Regions from separate parts of the Bombilactobacillus sp. ESL1187 genome, predicted to be linked through region 1. Evidence: riboswitches for the same ligand, from Rfam matches in the RefSeq annotation. Region 1 holds a riboswitch; the other holds the start of a gene.
The links. Region 1 has a riboswitch for thiamine pyrophosphate ahead of thiT (energy-coupled thiamine transporter ThiT). Riboswitches for the same ligand answer to the same signal wherever they lie in the genome.
Positions count from the first base shown of each region.

Region 1 (10,060 bases):
GACGCAATTTTATCAGGCGCCACCTTGAGTGCTTGGCTCAAAACATCTAAGTCCACATCATAAGTCAACGTCCCGTGCGAGAAAGTTTTGCCATTTTTAGTATACATGGCATTGCCGGAAAACTTTTTACCAGCAATTAATAAATCATTGCGCCCAGAAACTTCTACTCCTGTGGCTCCCATCCGCTGTAGAGCTGCTACAATCGGTTGGGTCATTTTTTGAAAATCACCAAACCGCTCATCTTGCGCATTAATCACAAAACTAAAAGAGACGTTACCTAAGTCATCATACACGGCGCCACCACCCGAAAGCCGTCGGGTGACCGTAATTTGGTGTGCTTTCACGTAATCTAAGTTTAATTCTTCCAAAGTATTTTGATTGCGTCCCACAATAATACACGGTTTTTGAATATAGAACAAAACCAATGGTTCATCAAAGTCCTTATTGTTCATTAAATATTGTTCGGTTGCCAGATTTTCACGAATATCTTGTGCTGGCATGCAAAAATAATACACGGTCCTGCACTCCTTTGGAAAAGATTTTTAAGGTGTCACTAGATTGATCAAATCAGCTGCTTTAATACCGGTAAAATACTGGTCTAAATCAATCGTTTGTAATTTTTGAGCAAGATGATCATAATCATAAGTCACACCTTGAAGTTGTTGTTCTAATTGTTCAACATCTTGTGTACCAAAGAAATCACCGTAAAACTTAGCTTGACTAATCTTGCCTTGCTCAATGACAAACCGTGCATCAATGGTCCCCATCTCAAAGTGTTGGCGATTCTTCACGGTAAACTCGGGTGATTTGCCGTACACCCAATCCCAATTAGCGTAAATGTCTGTTTTTAATTGCGCAATTGCTTGCTGGTCTTGGGCGGTAATTTGGTATTCATGATCTTTAATGTCCGCTAAATCATCAGCTTGAAAGAGACTTAATAACAAAATATCGCGAAATTGTTCCGTCGTTAAATTTTGATACTGTGCATCTAAATACGGCCGAATATTCGTTACCCGACTGCGCACCGACTTAATACCTTTAGAAGCAATCTTATCTTTTGGTACATGCAAGGCTTTTGTCAAGACGTCTAAATCGACATCATACGATAAAGTACCATGTGAGAAAGTTTTGCCATTCTTGGTATACATGGCATTGCCCGAAAACTTTTTACCGTCTATTAAAATATCATTGCGCCCGGAAACTTGTGCCCCAGTTGCCCCTAAGCGGTGTAAGGCGTCAACCAGCGGTTGGGTTATTTTTTTAAAGTCACCAAACTTTTCATCTTTTGCATCAACTACAAAACTAAAACAAAGATTACCTAAATCTTGATATACTGCGCCGCCCCCCGAAAGTCGTCGAGTAACCGTGATTTGATGTTGACGGACATAGTCGTTATTCAATTCTTCAATTGTGTTTTGATTATGACCAACAATAATACAAGGACTTTCAATATAAAACAATACTAGTGGTTCATCAAAATCCTTATTATTCATTAAATACTGCTCAGTGGCTAGATTATCACGGATATCATGCGATTGCATTACTACATAGTACATTCAGAGCACCCCTCTTTATAAACGTTTTCAATAACATTATAAAGAAATTAAGCTCAAATGACTATCTTTAATTTATTTTATTTTTAAATTTAATAATTTAACTAAAATATTTTTTAAACAGCCAAAGACGATTAACGCAAAAACTAAACTGGCAACTGCACTACCACCATTAACTAATAACGACCATGTCCACGGATTAAATGCTTTGGGAGCATAAGAACCCCACACCAAGACGCCCGCCACAAAATGACAAAAGTATTTGATAAATAATGCAACACTACTGCTAACTAATACTGCTGGCAAAATCGATCGGTGTTGTTGAATTCGCTGCTCAATCACAGGCGCCCAAAGACCGGCTAAGCCTAAGACCCCAAAGGCCACAGGATATTCCAATATTCCTTGCCACACATTTAAAACCGAACCACTACTTAAGCCTCGTAAAATCAAATCCAATAATCCCCACACAATACCAGCGATAATGCCGGCTTTAACACCCCGGCGCCAAGAATATAAACACAAAGGAACTACTCCATACAAAATCTCAATTGAGGAAATTCCTAAACTGTGAGGAATATACGACAAAGCCATGGCTAGCGCCACGATGATTGCACCTTCAACCAACGTTTGTAACTTATTTTTTGACATCAAAAAACACTCCTTTTTAACTATCTCGCAAAAAAGAGTGTCTACCACTCATCACAATTCCTACGCTTGTACTAACAAACAGGTTCCAAGGGTCTGAACTTAATCACTCTCAGCTATTTAGAGCTCCCCTTTGCGATGATAATCTGATTTAATTTAATTCGAGTGTAACCGAATTGATGTTAAAACACAAGAAAACATCCAAAAAAATAGACTTTTGAGAAATTTCTCAAAAGTCTATTTGGAACATTTAGTTGTTGTCACACAGTTTATTGACCAACTGCTTTTTTAATCAATTGCGTTTGAAATTCTTGCGCATATTGTTTACTCAAAGCTGTCATTTTGGTCTTATTAGTCATTAAACTAGGATCTTTCTTCGCTGCAGCAGCCAATTTTTGTTTAACATAAGCTTGAGCTTGTGTTTTAACTTGCGCTTGACCAGCTGGCGTTTTCATTTGGGCCATTTTCTTTTGTAATTGCTTAACTTGATTCATTGATAAATGTAACCAATTCTTAGGCAAATAGAACGTATTAACCCGTTTAACTAATTTATTATCCATCCCAGAAACGCCAAACCAAATCTTATCCGCATTTGATTTATACTTCCAACGCGTAACCGTCTCTTTTAAAGAACCGTCTTGTTTAGTGGTGGACTTAATGTGGTTATTAGAAATTGTCTCTTCATTAACTTGTGAATGAACGGGCTTTTTCTGATCTGGATCAGTTTTATAAACTTGCACCGTTTCTTTTCCATTAGTACCCACAGTCTTATACAACATTAAGTTCAAGCCATTAGCTGATTTAGCTGGGTAAATCTGGGTAGTTTTACTTTCGGTCACTTGGTGCATACCGAAGTGATTATAATCATTCAAGACTAAAAAGACGAGTGACAATCCGAAAATAATTAAAGCAATAAGCGTAGCGAATGTCCGTAAAAGTGGTTTTCTTAAATAGACAAAACTCATAAAGGTAGCGACTGCACCGATAACTAAAGTTACTAAAATCATGCCTATTCACCCCCCTTTACTACTTTGTTCACATCAACATCTTTAGCCTGGTTCTTTTCTTTTAAGAAGAAGGCCAAAACCACACCAATCACAGCAAAGACTAAGGAGAACATAAAGGAAGCATGATAACCTGCTAAAGTCGCATTTAAGAAGTCATGTTTATATTGGAATGGTGCCGCATGCAATAAATGCTTACCTGGTTGTTGACCTTTAGTAACATTAGTCAATAACGTAATCATAATCGCTGAACCAATCGAAGACGCAATCTGACGTGCCGTGTTGTTAGCTGCCGTACCGTCAGCAATTAAATCATCTGGTAAAGCATTCATTCCGGAAGTGGTAACTGGCATCAAGACCATAGAAATTCCTAATGTCCGTACTACCTGTAAAATAACAATGTAACTGGTTGGTGTGTCAGCAGTTAACCACACGAATGGCAACGTTGCTAACGTCAAAATAACCAAGCCAATAACCGCTAAACGCCGACCGCCAAATGCGTCAAAGGTCCGTCCTGTAATAGGACTCATGAAGGCCATGACTAACGCTGCTGGTAGTAAAATTAAACCAGACTTCAAAGCACTCATACCGTGCACAATTTGTAAATAAAGTGGTAAGACTGTAGAAACACCTAACATCGCAATTGTCACAATGGAGGACAAAATAGCTGCTAAAGTAAAGTCTGCTGTCTTAAAAACTCGTAATTCCAAGAACGGCTTGGGAATTACTAATTGCCGCCAAATAAAGAGAACAACACCAATTACACCAATAATTAATGTACTTAAAACATTAGCAGAAGTCCAACCATCATTTCCTGCGGCGGAGAAGCCGTACAATAAGGCTCCAAAACCTGCCGTGGATAAGAATAAGGACAACCAATCCAATTTTTGTTTGTGGGTTTTTATAACTGGCTTCATAAAGATTAAAGCCAAAATAACTACGACCACCACAAATGGAATTAATAAACCAAATAAATCACGCCAATTCATGTTATCGACGATCCAACCGGATAGAGTTGGTCCAATCGCTGGCGCAAAGCCGACAACAATACCAACTAAGCCTAGCGCGGCTCCCCGCGATTCTGCCGGGAACAACGATAACATAATTGTTTGTAATAATGGCATGGTAATTCCCACACCAACTGCTTGGATTAACCGCGCAGCTAACAAAATGCCAAAACTAGGAGCAATAAAAGCTAAAACTGTCCCAAATAAGAAAATAACCATCGCTGAGATATATAACCATTTAGTATTAACAGTCGTTGCTAAATAAGCAGACAATGGAATCATAATTCCGTTCACCATCAAGAAGCCAGTCGTTAACCACTGAACCGTTGCTGTCGAAACATTAAATGTGGACATCAACTTTGGTAATGCTGTCGATAATAAAGTCTGATTTAACACAGTACAAAATGTTCCAACTAGTAGAACAATAATCAGCATTAATTTGCTGAACTTATTCATTGTGTTACTTTCTGCCAAGTAAAATCCTTCTTTCCAATAAAATTATTCATTAAACATGTAGAACCGATTTAAGAACTTCTTAAATCCCGATAGCAAAGCAATACTGTACAATATAAACTATCTCCTACTCTTTGTCAATTATTTGATATTCATGTTAACAAATTTACAAATTAACAGAAGAACTTTATAATAAGAAGACGTTTAGTTTTGCTACACAAATTTTCTTGATGCTCAGATTTTATTTTAGACAAGAACTAGGTGAAAAATGGCTCAAATTAATGATTACGCACAATGGTTTCATAATATTATTCGACCAGACAATCTGTATCTCAGCATTCGCGACACTGCCCGTGCCTGTCAAGTTACTGATACGCAGATTCGCTACTGGATTAAAAATGGCTATCTCAAAACCGTCAAAACTGAAAACGGCGCAGTGAAGTTACCCTACCAACAAGTAATTCACGCCCGCATGATTAAAAATTTTTTAGACGATGGTTATACCCTGCACGCTGCCGTTGACAAGATGAGAGACAACCTGTCAATTGCCCGCTCTGTCCAGCACATTTTATTAGATAGTATTCAAAATATCTCTATCCAAAATGATAATATTATTTTAGATTTTGGTCCGCTAGCCGAAGATCATAGTCAACACGTCTATTGCATTGATAATCATCAACAAACAAAATTTACTATTCAAAAACCGGAGCTGCTCAATCAAACATTTTAGTCAAAATAACTCTTATGCCAGGCTGCACAGCCGCACTGGCTTTTTCTTTTCAGTAGTAGATTTGTTACAATAAACTAAATTGCTAGTAGCTGGTTAATTGGCTTTATAACCGAAAGCAGCAGTTAATATGAGCTGAATGCATTTTTTTGACGTTACTATTCTAAAGGAGAATTCTGTGAATTTCATTATTAATTTGTACCGGCCGTTTTTTGAGTTACACAATTGGGAGAAAGTCATTCAGTCACCGAATGACTGGTTATTGATTATTTCGTTAATTATTATGGAGTGTCTTTTGTCTGTTGATAATTCGATCGTTCTCGCCGCCCAAGCACATACCTTAAAAACTAAAAAAGAACAGGCCGATGCCCTGTTTTACGGTATTTGGGGAGCTTTTATTTTTCGCTTCTTAGTAATTGGCATTGGCACTTATTTAATTGACTTTTGGTGGATTAAAATCCTAGGTGCAATTTATCTAGTATATATGTCAGTTCATTTTTTCTGGGAAAAATTTTCCGGCGAAAAAAAGCAGATTAAAATGTTTAAAATCAAAGGCTTATCTCCGTTATGGCAAGTGATTATTTCGGTTGAATTTACCGATATTATGTTTTCCTTGGACTCCGTGTTAACCCTCATCGCGGTATCCAATAATCCCGTCATTATTTTAATTGGTAGTGTGATCGGAATTATTGCCATGCGGGGAGTGGCCGAAGTAATTATGAGTTTAATGAACAAAATCCCCGAATTGGAACCCATGGCTTATATTTTAATTTTATTAATTGCCGTGAAATTATTTTTGACGATTCCCGCCATTAACATTGAAATTCCGAATTCCATGTTTACGCTGGCTTTAGCCGTTGCTTTTATTGTTACTTTTGTGATCCATTTTATCCGTAAAAAACAGACTAAAAAATAGTCTGTTTTTTGATTTCATTCTAGCGCTTCGTTATTATGGTAGTAAGATCTCTCCTTAAAATACAAGTATTTTTGCCAAGATCGATTCTATTACCTAATGGTATCAAGACAACAATTAATTGGATTTAACTTGACGCTTATAACACTGGCGTGATTTTAATTAATTGTACTTTTGTCGTAGCTATTTTTAATGTCAGCGACTATTAATCCTGACAAACACAGAGAGGAGTATCAACTGCATGACAGATAATACACCAATGGTGGAGTTTAAAAATGTCACTAAAATCTATAAAGGAAAAACGCCCGCGGTTAGTAACGCTAATATCAAAATTGCTCAAGGAGAATTTTGCTGTTTTATCGGTACTTCTGGTTCGGGCAAGACCACTTTAATGCGAATGATTAATCGCATGAATAGCATTACTTCTGGTGATGTTTTAATTAAGGGAAAAAGTGTCAACAGCTTTAACGCAGTCGATTTGCGCCGCAAAATTGGGTATGTGATTCAAAATAATGGGCTCATGCCCCATATGACGATTAAAGATAATATTATTTTAGTTCCAAAACTATTAAAATGGCCCAAAGACAAACTAGACAAACGGGCCAAAGAATTAATTCAGTTGGCCGAATTACCGGAAGAATATTTAGACCGCTACCCTTCCGAATTATCCGGTGGCCAACAACAAAGAATTGGTGTGGTTCGCGCCCTCGCAGCTGATCAAGATTTGATCTTAATGGACGAACCATTTGGGGCATTAGATCCTATTACGCGGGATAATTTACAAGATTTAGTTCAAAAATTGCAACGCGATACGGGCAAAACCTTTGTCTTTGTCACTCACGATATGGATGAAGCTTTAAAATTAGCCACCCATATTGTCATTATGCATGATGGTCAAGTGGTCCAAGATGATACCCCTGATCAAATCTTACGACACCCCGCTAATGATTTCGTGGAAAACTTAATTGGTGAAGATCGGTTAGCTGAAGCCAAGCATGATATGGTGCAAGTTAAAGAAATCATGTTGACGGAGCCGGTACAAATCAACTTGGGTGCTTCCTTAAAAGAAGCTTTGGTTTTAATGAAACAACGGCATGTTGATACCTTATTAGTAACCGATGATGACAAACACCTCAAAGGTTTGATTCGCATTGAGCGCTTGGAACATCGTTACCATAAGGCCGCAGGAGTCAGTGATATTTTAGATACGAATATCTATACTGTACGTCCTGAAGCCTACTTGCGTGATACAGTGGATCGAATTTTAAAACGGGGTTCTAGTTATGTACCTGTAGTTGATCATAATGGCGTTTTAGTCGGGATTGTTACCCGTTCAGCTTTAGTTAATTTGGTTTACAACACCATCTGGGGGGATAGCGATCCGCTCGCTGAAAGCCAGGATAATAATCACACGCCATCTAAAGGAGCTGAGCAAAATAATGAGTAGTTTTTTAGCACAGCATGGTTCTGAATTATTAGTTAAAACTTGGGAACAAATTTATATTTCAGCTATTTCTCTAGGCTTGGGCATTTTGGTCGCTGTTCCCTTGGGCATTGTATTATCTCGTTTTCCCAAAACGGCCAATATTGTCATGAATATTGCTAGTATGCTGCAAACTATTCCGGCCTTAGCTTTATTAGCCTTAATGATCCCAGTGTTTGGCATTGGGCAATTACCCGCAATTATTGCTTTATTCATTTATAGTTTAATGCCGATTTTGCGTAACACTTATATTGGTATTAAAGGGGTCGATCCTAATATTATTGACTCCGCCAAGGGCATTGGCATGACTAATTGGCAATCAATTATTAAAGTCGAGGTTCCTTTGGCGATGCCCGTAATTATGTCGGGGATTCGTTTATCCGCTATCTATGTCATTGCGTGGTCCACCTTAGCTTCTTACATTGGTGCTGGTGGTTTAGGCGACTTCATTTTTAATGGTTTGAACTTGTTCCAACCAGCCTTAATTTTAGGAGGCACCATTCCAGTCATTATCTTAGCCATTCTCACCGACTATCTATTAGGCAAATTAGAACAAAAGCTAACACCAGTTTCCAGTAAAATTAACTAAGGGGGTTGAACTATGAAAAAGAAACTACGCCACTGTTTACTGGCCTTAGTTTTATTATTAACAACTGTCACCGCTAGTGGTTGCAGCCTACCCGGTCTCAGTTCCGCACAAGGCAATAGTGATACGGTACGAATTGCTTCTTTAAATACAACTGAATCACAAGTTATTGCTAACATTATCAGCGAATTAGTAGCTCATGAAACCAATTATCATACCGAAATCGTCAATAACCTCGGTTCGGCACCGCTTATGCACCAAGCTTTAATTCGTAAAGATGCTGACATTCAAGCTGTATCTTATAGTGGTACCGAATTAACCACGACGCTAAATCTACCGCCAACTAAAAGTGCAGCTAAAGCAACCCGAATTGTTAGTCAAACGGTTAAACGCCGCTATAATCAAACCTTATTTCCTACTTACGGTTTTGAAAACAAATTTGCCTTTATGGTCACACAAAAAACTGCTAAAAAGTATGGTTTAAACAAGGTGTCCGATTTAGGTAAAGTGGCCAATAGTTCCACGATTGGTGTAGATGCTAACTGGTTAAATCGTAAGGGCGATGGTTATAAAGATTTTACTCGTTATTATGGTTTTGAGTTTGCGAAAGCCTATCCCATGCAGATTGGGTTAGTTTATTCGGCATTAGCCTCTAACAAGATGGATGTCGTTTTAGGTTACTCTACTGACGGACGCGTAGACAGCTATCACTTAAAGCAACTACAAGATGATAAAAAGTTTTTCCCACCATATAAGTGTTCTATGCTCGTGAACAATTCTTTATTAAAAGAACATCCTGATTTAAAACCCATTTTACACCGCTTAGATGGCAAGATTAACGTCCATACCATGCGTAAGCTCAACTATCAAGTTGATGATCAATTGCTAGAACCCCAAGTTGTCGCCCACAAATTCTTACAGGAAAATCATTATTTCCGAGGTGATAAGTAGATGTCACATTTAAATATTTGGCAACAATTAATTTATTATTATCAGCACAACGGCATGTATATCTTGCAACAATTCTGTCGGCATTTTTTAATTTCGATTTATGGCGTTTTGTTCGCGGCCATCATTGGTATTCCTGTGGGCATTTTAATTGCTCGTAATCATAAGCTTGGTAACTTCGTGATCAGTATTGCCAATGTAATTCAAACCATTCCGTCTTTAGCCCTCTTGTCGATTATCATGATTGGCATGGGGTTAGGCGTCAATACGGTCATTGTGACTGTGTTCTTATATTCTTTATTGCCAATTATCAAGAACACTTACACTGGTATGCGCAATGTTGATGCTAATATCATTGATTCTGGTAGAGGCATGGGGATGACCAATTGGCAAATCTTGTATATGGTCCGTTTGCCCCTATCATTATCAATTATTATGGCCGGCATTCGCAACGCTCTGGTCTTAGCGATCGGGATTACAGCAATCGGGGCATTTGTTGGTGCCGGTGGTTTAGGCGACATTATTATTCGGGGTACCAACGCCACCAATGGTGGTGCCTTGATTTTAGCTGGGGCTTTACCGACTGCCTTAATGTCAATTATTTCCGATACCCTTCTCAACTTATTAGAAAAATGGTTAAAACCCGCTGGTTTAGAAGGTTAATTAGCACTATCTAATTAATAGTGCTAATTAGTTGAAATTTATAACGTTGGAGGCTACAATGTGGTTATAAATTGAAAG
Region 1 covers NZ_JBYLTZ010000001.1:688,210-698,269, forward strand. The annotation lists gene lplA (lipoate--protein ligase) at 1-515, opposite strand, end outside; gene lplA (lipoate--protein ligase) at 543-1,556, opposite strand; gene thiT (energy-coupled thiamine transporter ThiT) at 1,629-2,201, opposite strand; TPP riboswitch at 2,242-2,341, opposite strand; gene AC3B5B_RS03450 (DUF4811 domain-containing protein) at 2,468-3,205, opposite strand; gene AC3B5B_RS03455 (MDR family MFS transporter) at 3,208-4,665, opposite strand; gene AC3B5B_RS03460 (MerR family transcriptional regulator) at 4,931-5,392, shown strand; gene AC3B5B_RS03465 (DUF475 domain-containing protein) at 5,568-6,305, shown strand; gene AC3B5B_RS03470 (betaine/proline/choline family ABC transporter ATP-binding protein) at 6,544-7,749, shown strand; gene AC3B5B_RS03475 (ABC transporter permease) at 7,742-8,374, shown strand; gene AC3B5B_RS03480 (osmoprotectant ABC transporter substrate-binding protein) at 8,387-9,322, shown strand; gene AC3B5B_RS03485 (ABC transporter permease) at 9,323-9,982, shown strand.

Region 2 (10,060 bases), 1.0 Mb from region 1:
TTCACGGAAGGAAAGTAAAAAATGTTCAAGAAAATTTATGATTATGTCAAAGGAAACTATGAAGCTGGCAATTATGATGATGTGCAATTGGCATATATGGCTTGGCAGCAACAAAAGCCCACAAGAATAATGCATCAATGACAGATTTTGCCATGGGCGAACAGCAGGCTCAAAACGATTATCAGTAGCATGGATCTTTTAAAGTTATCCTCAATTAGCAGTTGATGTTTTAAACAAACTCTTTGATCATCGTGCGGATGATATTGCGGAGTTTATTATATTAAAGGTTATAATTCGTACAAATTAAAAATGAAGTAGTTTTAAAAGCCAAAAACAGTCTTACATATCAATATACTAACTTGATAATTCAAAGCGATATATTGATATATGATATATAAAGACTGTTTTTTACATAATTAGTTAGTGTGAGCTTCACTTAAGTTAGCCCATTGTTTGTTGGTTCCTAATTTGACATAATTTTGTCCGTTGATGTTTTTAATACCATAAACTTTGTAAAAGTCGTCAGCTTGGATTTTAGTCGTTGGTGTTCCAAACTGGTTAAACAGTTGAGTCCCCTTTTCAAAAATATATAGCGAACGCACGGCCACTACGTCATTAGTGGCATCCACCCATTGGTTAGCTCCTAAGTCCACCCGCGTAATGGGATTTCCGGTGGCACTGTTACTAGCATACTTACTGATTTTCCAATCAGCAATGTTGGAATTCAAATAACCGGTAATGTGCCAAAGTTGTGGCGAATCATAAATTGGCACCCGTTGGTAGTTAGAATAGGCTTCTAATAAGTTATTTGGCTTTTGATTTTTAACGACACCACCTAAAAAGACATCGCTACTTTTGACCCAGGCCTTGGCCCCTAGTTTATAAGATAAGCGCTGAGCATTGGCTGCTGGACTAGCTTGGCCAATGGCGAAGACTTGCCAATTGTTGATTTTAGTTGATAAAGTGGCCCCGGTTGGTTGCGTGCAATCAGCATCACTGTATAAGGGTACTGCAGTATTGCCGGAACTAACTTGTAAATTAGTAGCTGATGTCACGTAGTTTTTTGCTTGAACTGGTTGTACAGCTAACATTAAACAGCCGATTAGGGCAAGTAAGAAGCTGCTACTGGATAACTTTAGTTTCATTTTTAATTTTCATCCTTGTCAAATTAAATTTTATGTTGAAATCTTAACTTGGTTCTTTCAGTGTGTGATCTGGCTTTTAATGATATCAACTCCTTTAGCTTTGTTCATAAAGATTAATTTAAATATAGCATAAATCAGTACTAGTGATTGCAAATAATGACTATTATTTAATTAATTTTTAATAAAATTTAATAGATATCGCAACAACTAATCAAAAATTGAGATTAAATTTGATAGAAATCTTACTTTTGAAAAATGCTACTATTAATTAATGTAACAGCATTAATCATTTAAAATCATACTTTTTACTGAAAGTCGCCGTGATGAGCAGTGCGCTGGTGATGATCACCAGTAATAATAAGGTAGTGCCGCCAATGAAGTCTAATTTTTGCAGCAAGTAATATGCTACAACGCCCACTAACCACCACCAGAAATTCCAGAAAAAGTTGAGCCTTTGTTTAATTAAGAAGACACTGACAAATAAAATGGCAAATAATGGCGTAAAAATAGCACCGATAAAGTTTAAAAAGTTTTGGTAGTACTTTAAAGAAACATTGAGTGCAATTAATAAGCCTAAGATCGTAATACCAACAGCCCAATAATTGACATGGTTTAAATGCCAGATATTATCTAAACTGGTTGCTGCAGAGTAAGCATCCATAAAGGTTGTGGTAACGGTCGCGAAGATGATAATTAATAAAGCGATGATGCCCAAATTGGTTTGTGCTAGGGTTTGGTTAAAATTAGTTTGTCCAGACTTTAAAACGGCTAATAATCCTAGGACAAACATGGCACAGCTACCGAGAAAGTAACCCAGGACGCTCACTAAACTTTCCTTCACTGGCTGCTGTCCTTGATAGGTATAATCACCAATCAATGGTAGCCAAGATAAGACCATCGTCACGTTGAGTTCTACCGCACTGCCAAAACTGATCGGAGTGAGTTTTAGCTGCTGTGCATGAGGGAAAGAATGTGTCAGCAAAATTCCTGCTACTAAAAGCATCCCGATAGCTAAGAGAATAACTACTAAATTATTGATTCGAAAGAGCCATTGATGGTTCAATAATAGCCAAATAATAATTAATCCCGCTACAATTACTGCCATGACCACGGTATTATGATAATTAAATAACTTCTGTGCCAGACTATTTAAAGCCAATTGCGCATTGACGATCATCACTGCCGTCCAGCCGAGTAACTGTAACGCATTTAAACCAGAGAAAATTTCAACTCCAGCCTTACCAAAGATACTTTGCGTGACGGCAATAGCTGGTTGTTGTTTAATTGCTGAAAGATAAGCTGCAGGTAATAAAAATAAAAAACAGCCAATCAAGTGCCCGATAATAATGGCACTAATACCTTTTCCCCATCCTAGGGGAGCCATTAAGGTTCCAGTAACAATTTCAGCAATTGAGATTGCTGTTCCCAGCCACAATAAAAATAAACTACTCAACTTTGTTTGTTGCATTTTGCACACACTTTCCGAATAAATACTTGGTTGTGGCAATAAAAAAGTATTCTTTTACGATTCAGCAACAATTTCGCAAAAAGAATACTTTCAATTGATCACAATTCCTACGTTTGTCTTAACAAAACAGGTTCGAAGGGTCTGATTTTCATCATTCTCAGCACAGATAGGCTCCCCTTTGCGATAATTATATGTTTACAGATGCTAGTTTATAACGTTTACATAAAAAGTACAACATTTAATTGATATGTATTTGGGCATGAAACCAATGTTGGAAAAAGAATAGATATCCGCAACTTGCTTATCCTGTGTGAAAATTAAGCAAGAAGCTTCTGCTATGTATTTTTTAACAAAGAACGTGACTTTAAATATTAATAATTGGTTCACTGACTTTATTTGAATATTTAAATGGTGATAAAACTATATTTTTTAAATTATTATGCCTTATTATTTAATAATAGTATTTTTTGACCATATAGATCTACATAGATCTACGTTTAAAAGAACTTATATATATATATTTGGAATCTAATTTCTACAATAAGTAAAATACATTATAGTAATAAATGCTAATTAACTAAACAAAATAATTTGTTATCAAAGCCTTATATATTTAAGATATATTATTATTTTTAATGCTTAAAGAATTATTTCGATTTATAATAAAATAATCCATTTGATTAACTAATTGGTTTTAATAATTATAATTTGAAATGAAAATAATTTGTATTAATAAATAGTACTGATGTTTAATGATTAACATATTTAATACTTTCTTTAAAAATAAAAGGTAAACTTATAAGCATCTAAATAATTATTTATTTAGAGCCTTTTTTAACTTTGATAAGTATCAAACAATTTCAAAATTTAAATAACAACTAAAAATATGTTACGTGAAATTTAGATTATTAAACACTTAATCAGTTTTTTTACTGAACGTTAGCTCATAGGACTTGTACCTTTGGGTATCATTTTGATACCCAAAATACATTTGCCTAATTTTTTATAGAAACTGAACTTTAGTATTTTTCAAATTTATCTAAAGTATTTTTATTGCATTAACATTAAGTGAAAAATACATCCAAATATATAACCGTGTTCAACGTTCAGTAAAAAAACTGATTAAGTGTTTAATAATCTAAATTTCACGTAACATATTTTTAGTTGTTATTTAAATTTTGAAATTGTTTGATACTTATCAAAGTTAAAAAAGGCTCTAAATAAATAATTATTTAGATGCTTATAAGTTTACCTTTTATTTTTAAAGAAAGTATTAAATATGTTAATCATTAAACATCAGTACTATTTATTAATACAAATTATTTTCATTTCAAATTATAATTATTAAAACCAATTAGTTAATCAAATGGATTATTTTATTATAAATCGAAATAATTCTTTAAGCATTAAAAATAATAATATATCTTAAATATATAAGGCTTTGATAACAAATTATTTTGTTTAGTTAATTAGCATTTATTACTATAATGTATTTTACTTATTGTAGAAATTAGATTCCAAATATATATATATAAGTTCTTTTAAACGTAGATCTATGTAGATCTATATGGTCAAAAAATACTATTATTAAATAATAAGGCATAATAATTTAAAAAATATAGTTTTATCACCATTTAAATATTCAAATAAAGTCAGTGAACCAATTATTAATATTTAAAGTCACGTTCTTTGTTAAAAAATACATAGCAGAAGCTTCTTGCTTAATTTTCACACAGGATAAGCAAGTTGCGGATATCTATTCTTTTTCCAACATTGGTTTCATGCCCAAATACATATCAATTAAATGTTGTACTTTTTATGTAAACGTTATAAACTAGCATCTGTAAACATATAATTATCGCAAAGGGGAGCCTATCTGTGCTGAGAATGATGAAAATCAGACCCTTCGAACCTGTTTTGTTAAGACAAACGTAGGAATTGTGATCAATTGAAAGTATTCTTTTTGCGAAATTGTTGCTGAATCGTAAAAGAATACTTTTTTATTGCCACAACCAAGTATTTATTCGGAAAGTGTGTGCAAAATGCAACAAACAAAGTTGAGTAGTTTATTTTTATTGTGGCTGGGAACAGCAATCTCAATTGCTGAAATTGTTACTGGAACCTTAATGGCTCCCCTAGGATGGGGAAAAGGTATTAGTGCCATTATTATCGGGCACTTGATTGGCTGTTTTTTATTTTTATTACCTGCAGCTTATCTTTCAGCAATTAAACAACAACCAGCTATTGCCGTCACGCAAAGTATCTTTGGTAAGGCTGGAGTTGAAATTTTCTCTGGTTTAAATGCGTTACAGTTACTCGGCTGGACGGCAGTGATGATCGTCAATGCGCAATTGGCTTTAAATAGTCTGGCACAGAAGTTATTTAATTATCATAATACCGTGGTCATGGCAGTAATTGTAGCGGGATTAATTATTATTTGGCTATTATTGAACCATCAATGGCTCTTTCGAATCAATAATTTAGTAGTTATTCTCTTAGCTATCGGGATGCTTTTAGTAGCAGGAATTTTGCTGACACATTCTTTCCCTCATGCACAGCAGCTAAAACTCACTCCGATCAGTTTTGGCAGTGCGGTAGAACTCAACGTGACGATGGTCTTATCTTGGCTACCATTGATTGGTGATTATACCTATCAAGGACAGCAGCCAGTGAAGGAAAGTTTAGTGAGCGTCCTGGGTTACTTTCTCGGTAGCTGTGCCATGTTTGTCCTAGGATTATTAGCCGTTTTAAAGTCTGGACAAACTAATTTTAACCAAACCCTAGCACAAACCAATTTGGGCATCATCGCTTTATTAATTATCATCTTCGCGACCGTTACCACAACCTTTATGGATGCTTACTCTGCAGCAACCAGTTTAGATAATATCTGGCATTTAAACCATGTCAATTATTGGGCTGTTGGTATTACGATCTTAGGCTTATTAATTGCACTCAATGTTTCTTTAAAGTACTACCAAAACTTTTTAAACTTTATCGGTGCTATTTTTACGCCATTATTTGCCATTTTATTTGTCAGTGTCTTCTTAATTAAACAAAGGCTCAACTTTTTCTGGAATTTCTGGTGGTGGTTAGTGGGCGTTGTAGCATATTACTTGCTGCAAAAATTAGACTTCATTGGCGGCACTACCTTATTATTACTGGTGATCATCACCAGCGCACTGCTCATCACGGCGACTTTCAGTAAAAAGTATGATTTTAAATGATTAATGCTGTTACATTAATTAATAGTAGCATTTTTCAAAAGTAAGATTTCTATCAAATTTAATCTCAATTTTTGATTAGTTGTTGCGATATCTATTAAATTTTATTAAAAATTAATTAAATAATAGTCATTATTTGCAATCACTAGTACTGATTTATGCTATATTTAAATTAATCTTTATGAACAAAGCTAAAGGAGTTGATATCATTAAAAGCCAGATCACACACTGAAAGAACCAAGTTAAGATTTCAACATAAAATTTAATTTGACAAGGATGAAAATTAAAAATGAAACTAAAGTTATCCAGTAGCAGCTTCTTACTTGCCCTAATCGGCTGTTTAATGTTAGCTGTACAACCAGTTCAAGCAAAAAACTACGTGACATCAGCTACTAATTTACAAGTTAGTTCCGGCAATACTGCAGTACCCTTATACAGTGATGCTGATTGCACGCAACCAACCGGGGCCACTTTATCAACTAAAATCAACAATTGGCAAGTCTTCGCCATTGGCCAAGCTAGTCCAGCAGCCAATGCTCAGCGCTTATCTTATAAACTAGGGGCCAAGGCCTGGGTCAAAAGTAGCGATGTCTTTTTAGGTGGTGTCGTTAAAAATCAAAAGCCAAATAACTTATTAGAAGCCTATTCTAACTACCAACGGGTGCCAATTTATGATTCGCCACAACTTTGGCACATTACCGGTTATTTGAATTCCAACATTGCTGATTGGAAAATCAGTAAGTATGCTAGTAACAGTGCCACCGGAAATCCCATTACGCGGGTGGACTTAGGAGCTAACCAATGGGTGGATGCCACTAATGACGTAGTGGCCGTGCGTTCGCTATATATTTTTGAAAAGGGGACTCAACTGTTTAACCAGTTTGGAACACCAACGACTAAAATCCAAGCTGACGACTTTTACAAAGTTTATGGTATTAAAAACATCAACGGACAAAATTATGTCAAATTAGGAACCAACAAACAATGGGCTAACTTAAGTGAAGCTCACACTAACTAATTATGTAAAAAACAGTCTTTATATATCATATATCAATATATCGCTTTGAATTATCAAGTTAGTATATTGATATGTAAGACTGTTTTTGGCTTTTAAAACTACTTCATTTTTAATTTGTACGAATTATAACCTTTAATATAATAAACTCCGCAATATCATCCGCACGATGATCAAAGAGTTTGTTTAAAACATCAACTGCTAATTGAGGATAAACTTTAAAAGATCCATGCTACTGATAATCGTTTTGAGCCTGCTGTTCGCCCATGGCAAAATCTGTCATTGATGCATTATTCTTGTGGGCTTTTTGTTGCTGCCAAGCCATATATGCCAATTGCACATCATCATAATTGCCAGCTTCATAGTTTCCTTTGACATAATCATAAATTTTCTTGAACATTTTTTACTTTCCTTCCGTGAACTACCTCAGCTCTATAGTAACAAATTCTTTGGTGGCAGTTTAATCATGTTCCAAAGCCAATATTAGCACATTTCAACTGAGCAGCGAGGTGATTTTTTCCCAATTCAATTACTCGTTAATCTATGCCATCAGTTTCAATTTAAAATTTGACATTTCAGCTTGATAATGTTTTAATACAAATCGTTAATTCGATATTTCCAAAAATACAAACAAGGAGTAAAAAATGAATTCTGACGAAATTAGAGTAAAAATTCTTAAAGCTTTAGCCGACGAAGGACGCTTAAAAATTATTCGAATCCTGTCTAACAGTCACCGTGAAATGACCTGTGGTGAAATTGCAGCGCATTTAAACTTAAGTGATTCCACCGTTTCATATCATTTACGAGCTATGCGGGAGGCCGGTTTAACCAAGACCCGTAAAGATGCACAAACACGTTTGATTAGCATCAACGAAGCCACCTTTGCGCAGTACTTGCCCGGATTTTTAACAACTTTGACAGACCACTAAAAAATTTTAGAGCTAATTTCGATATATTTAGAAATAGCGAATTACAACTTGATTAAATGAAACGGAAGTCTTCAATAGATGAAAAAATATGCTAGTTTATTCTTTTTAACAATGTTTTTAATTGGTACGGATACATTTTTAATTTCGCCATTATTACCTACTTTGAGCCACATTTATCATATTCCAACTGCAATTTCCGGTTGGTTAGTGAGTGCCTATGCCATTGGTTATGCAGTCTTTGCTTTAATTTCCGGCCCTATTTCTGACGGCCATGATCGCAAAAAAGTCATGTTATGGGGCTTATTAAGTTTTGCCCTCGCAACTTTACTCTGTGCGTTTGCTAACAGTTTTCCTTTAATGCTAATCTTTCGCTTTTTGGCTGGCGTCAGTGCTTCTTTTGTGACACCACAAGTTTGGGCCTCAATTCCCGTAGTGATTCCGCGAAAACAAGTAGTAAAAGTCATGGGTTACGCCACGGCAGGGATCTCTGTTGCGCAAGTCATTGGGATTCCCATTGGCAGTTATTTAGCCGCTAGTTCTTGGCACACTCCATTCTATGTTATCTCAGGAGCAGCTTTCTTGTTATTACTATTGTTATTTTTCACCTTACCCGAATTAGAAATTAAGTCCCGCCAACATCTCTCCTTTATTCAAATCTATCAACAAATTTTAACTAATCACCAAGCTCTAAGCCAATTAATCGTTTACTTAATTTTCCAAACAGGCGCGTTTACGGTCATGACCTTTGTTTCAACTTGGTTTCAGACTACCTTTCAGCTCTCTTTATCAACAATTGGTACAGCACTCTTGGTCGCTGGCCTGGGTAATTTAATTGGCTCTCTCATCAGCGATAAAATCGTTCAACATTTTGGTCTGAAAAAATCGTTCATGAGTATTGCATTACTTTTAATCATTGTAGATTTACTAACCATTACTGCCGCTAACTTTTGGTTCGCAGAAATTATTTTAATCTTAATTTATTTGTTAAACGGACTAATTTTGCCCTTATTCATGACCATGTTTCAAACTACGGTGCCCAATGCTGGCAGCACTATTTCTTCATTATCCAATTCTGCTATGTATTTAGGCGAAACCTGCGCTGGTATAATCGGGGGCCTCTTATTCAAAGCCTTTAAAAACTATCTCGGTATTGGTTTATTTGCCGCCATGATGATCATCATAGCCTTAACTATCCGTTGGGCCTTAAAATTAAGAACAGAACGTTGAGTGAAGACCTGAACATCAGCACTATTTATTTTTACTACTCAAGAAGTGTTTATAATTACGCGGGCTTCATTACTATCCGTAACCGGAATGGTAGCAGCACCTCAGCTTATAAATACAAACCGCTGAAAAGTAATGTTCGTATCTATACGAACATTTTCTTTTTACATAAATTTCTTAATTAGTCTTTATATAATCAAAAGACACATTTTAAAGCGTTTGTGCCTTTTGATTACCTTTGATAACGCTTGTAATGGTCATTATAGTATACTATTTGAACTAGCAACCTACAATCCACCAATTAAATCATGTGAAAGGATATAATAACAATGACTCAAGGAAAAACTCCATTACACTTAGCCAAAAGTACTGCAGAATACCGTTTATTAGGACAAGCAAAAAATAAAATTAATCCGTGGGAAGAGCACGTTCATTTCGACGGCTTAAAAGGATCATTTGAATGGTTTTTTACTAAAGTTGATACCACCGAAGCTAGTGTTGTGATTGGCATTACGACGGCCCCCTTTTTTCAAGGTGAGTTAGGTCTGAAACCCACTTTAGATGTGATGATTAATTTTCCTAACGGTAAAAATATTATGAAACACCTTGAATTCGATCCTGCAGACTTTTCCATTTTAAAAAATAACTCTGGGGTGGCCATTGCTCAGAATTACTACCAAAGTACTCAACTGCAACAATTTCATGCACACGCTGAAGTTGATGATCTTGTGATTGACTTAGAGGTTACACCACAAGCACCAGTCTGGCATCCTGAAACAGGACACTTTCTTTTCGGACAAGAACAAGAAAATTATTTTGGCTTTTTTGTAGTACCACCAACTCCCACAGCTCATGTAACAATTCACAGTAAAGAATTAAACCTGGATACTGATGGAACCGGCTACGTCGATCGGGGTTGGATGAATAAGCCCTTGGGGGAAATCTTAAATAACTGGAATTGGTATTACTGGAATTTCAACGAGTACACTGTGATGGCTATTAACATCACTTTTGAAAAAGAATACGGCTATCCTGAATACCCACTTTTTATGGTATAT
Region 2 covers NZ_JBYLTZ010000001.1:1,714,950-1,725,009, reverse strand. The annotation lists gene AC3B5B_RS08130 (hypothetical protein) at 417-1,145, opposite strand; gene cytX (putative hydroxymethylpyrimidine transporter CytX) at 1,432-2,613, opposite strand; TPP riboswitch at 2,701-2,801, opposite strand; TPP riboswitch at 4,468-4,568, shown strand; gene cytX (putative hydroxymethylpyrimidine transporter CytX) at 4,656-5,837, shown strand; gene AC3B5B_RS08115 (hypothetical protein) at 6,124-6,852, shown strand; gene AC3B5B_RS08110 (hypothetical protein) at 7,082-7,249, opposite strand; gene AC3B5B_RS08105 (ArsR/SmtB family transcription factor) at 7,494-7,778, shown strand; gene AC3B5B_RS08100 (MFS transporter) at 7,857-9,005, shown strand; gene AC3B5B_RS08095 (hypothetical protein) at 9,332-10,060, shown strand, end outside.
Region 2: another riboswitch for thiamine pyrophosphate. It lies ahead of cytX (putative hydroxymethylpyrimidine transporter CytX); the one in region 1 lies ahead of thiT (energy-coupled thiamine transporter ThiT).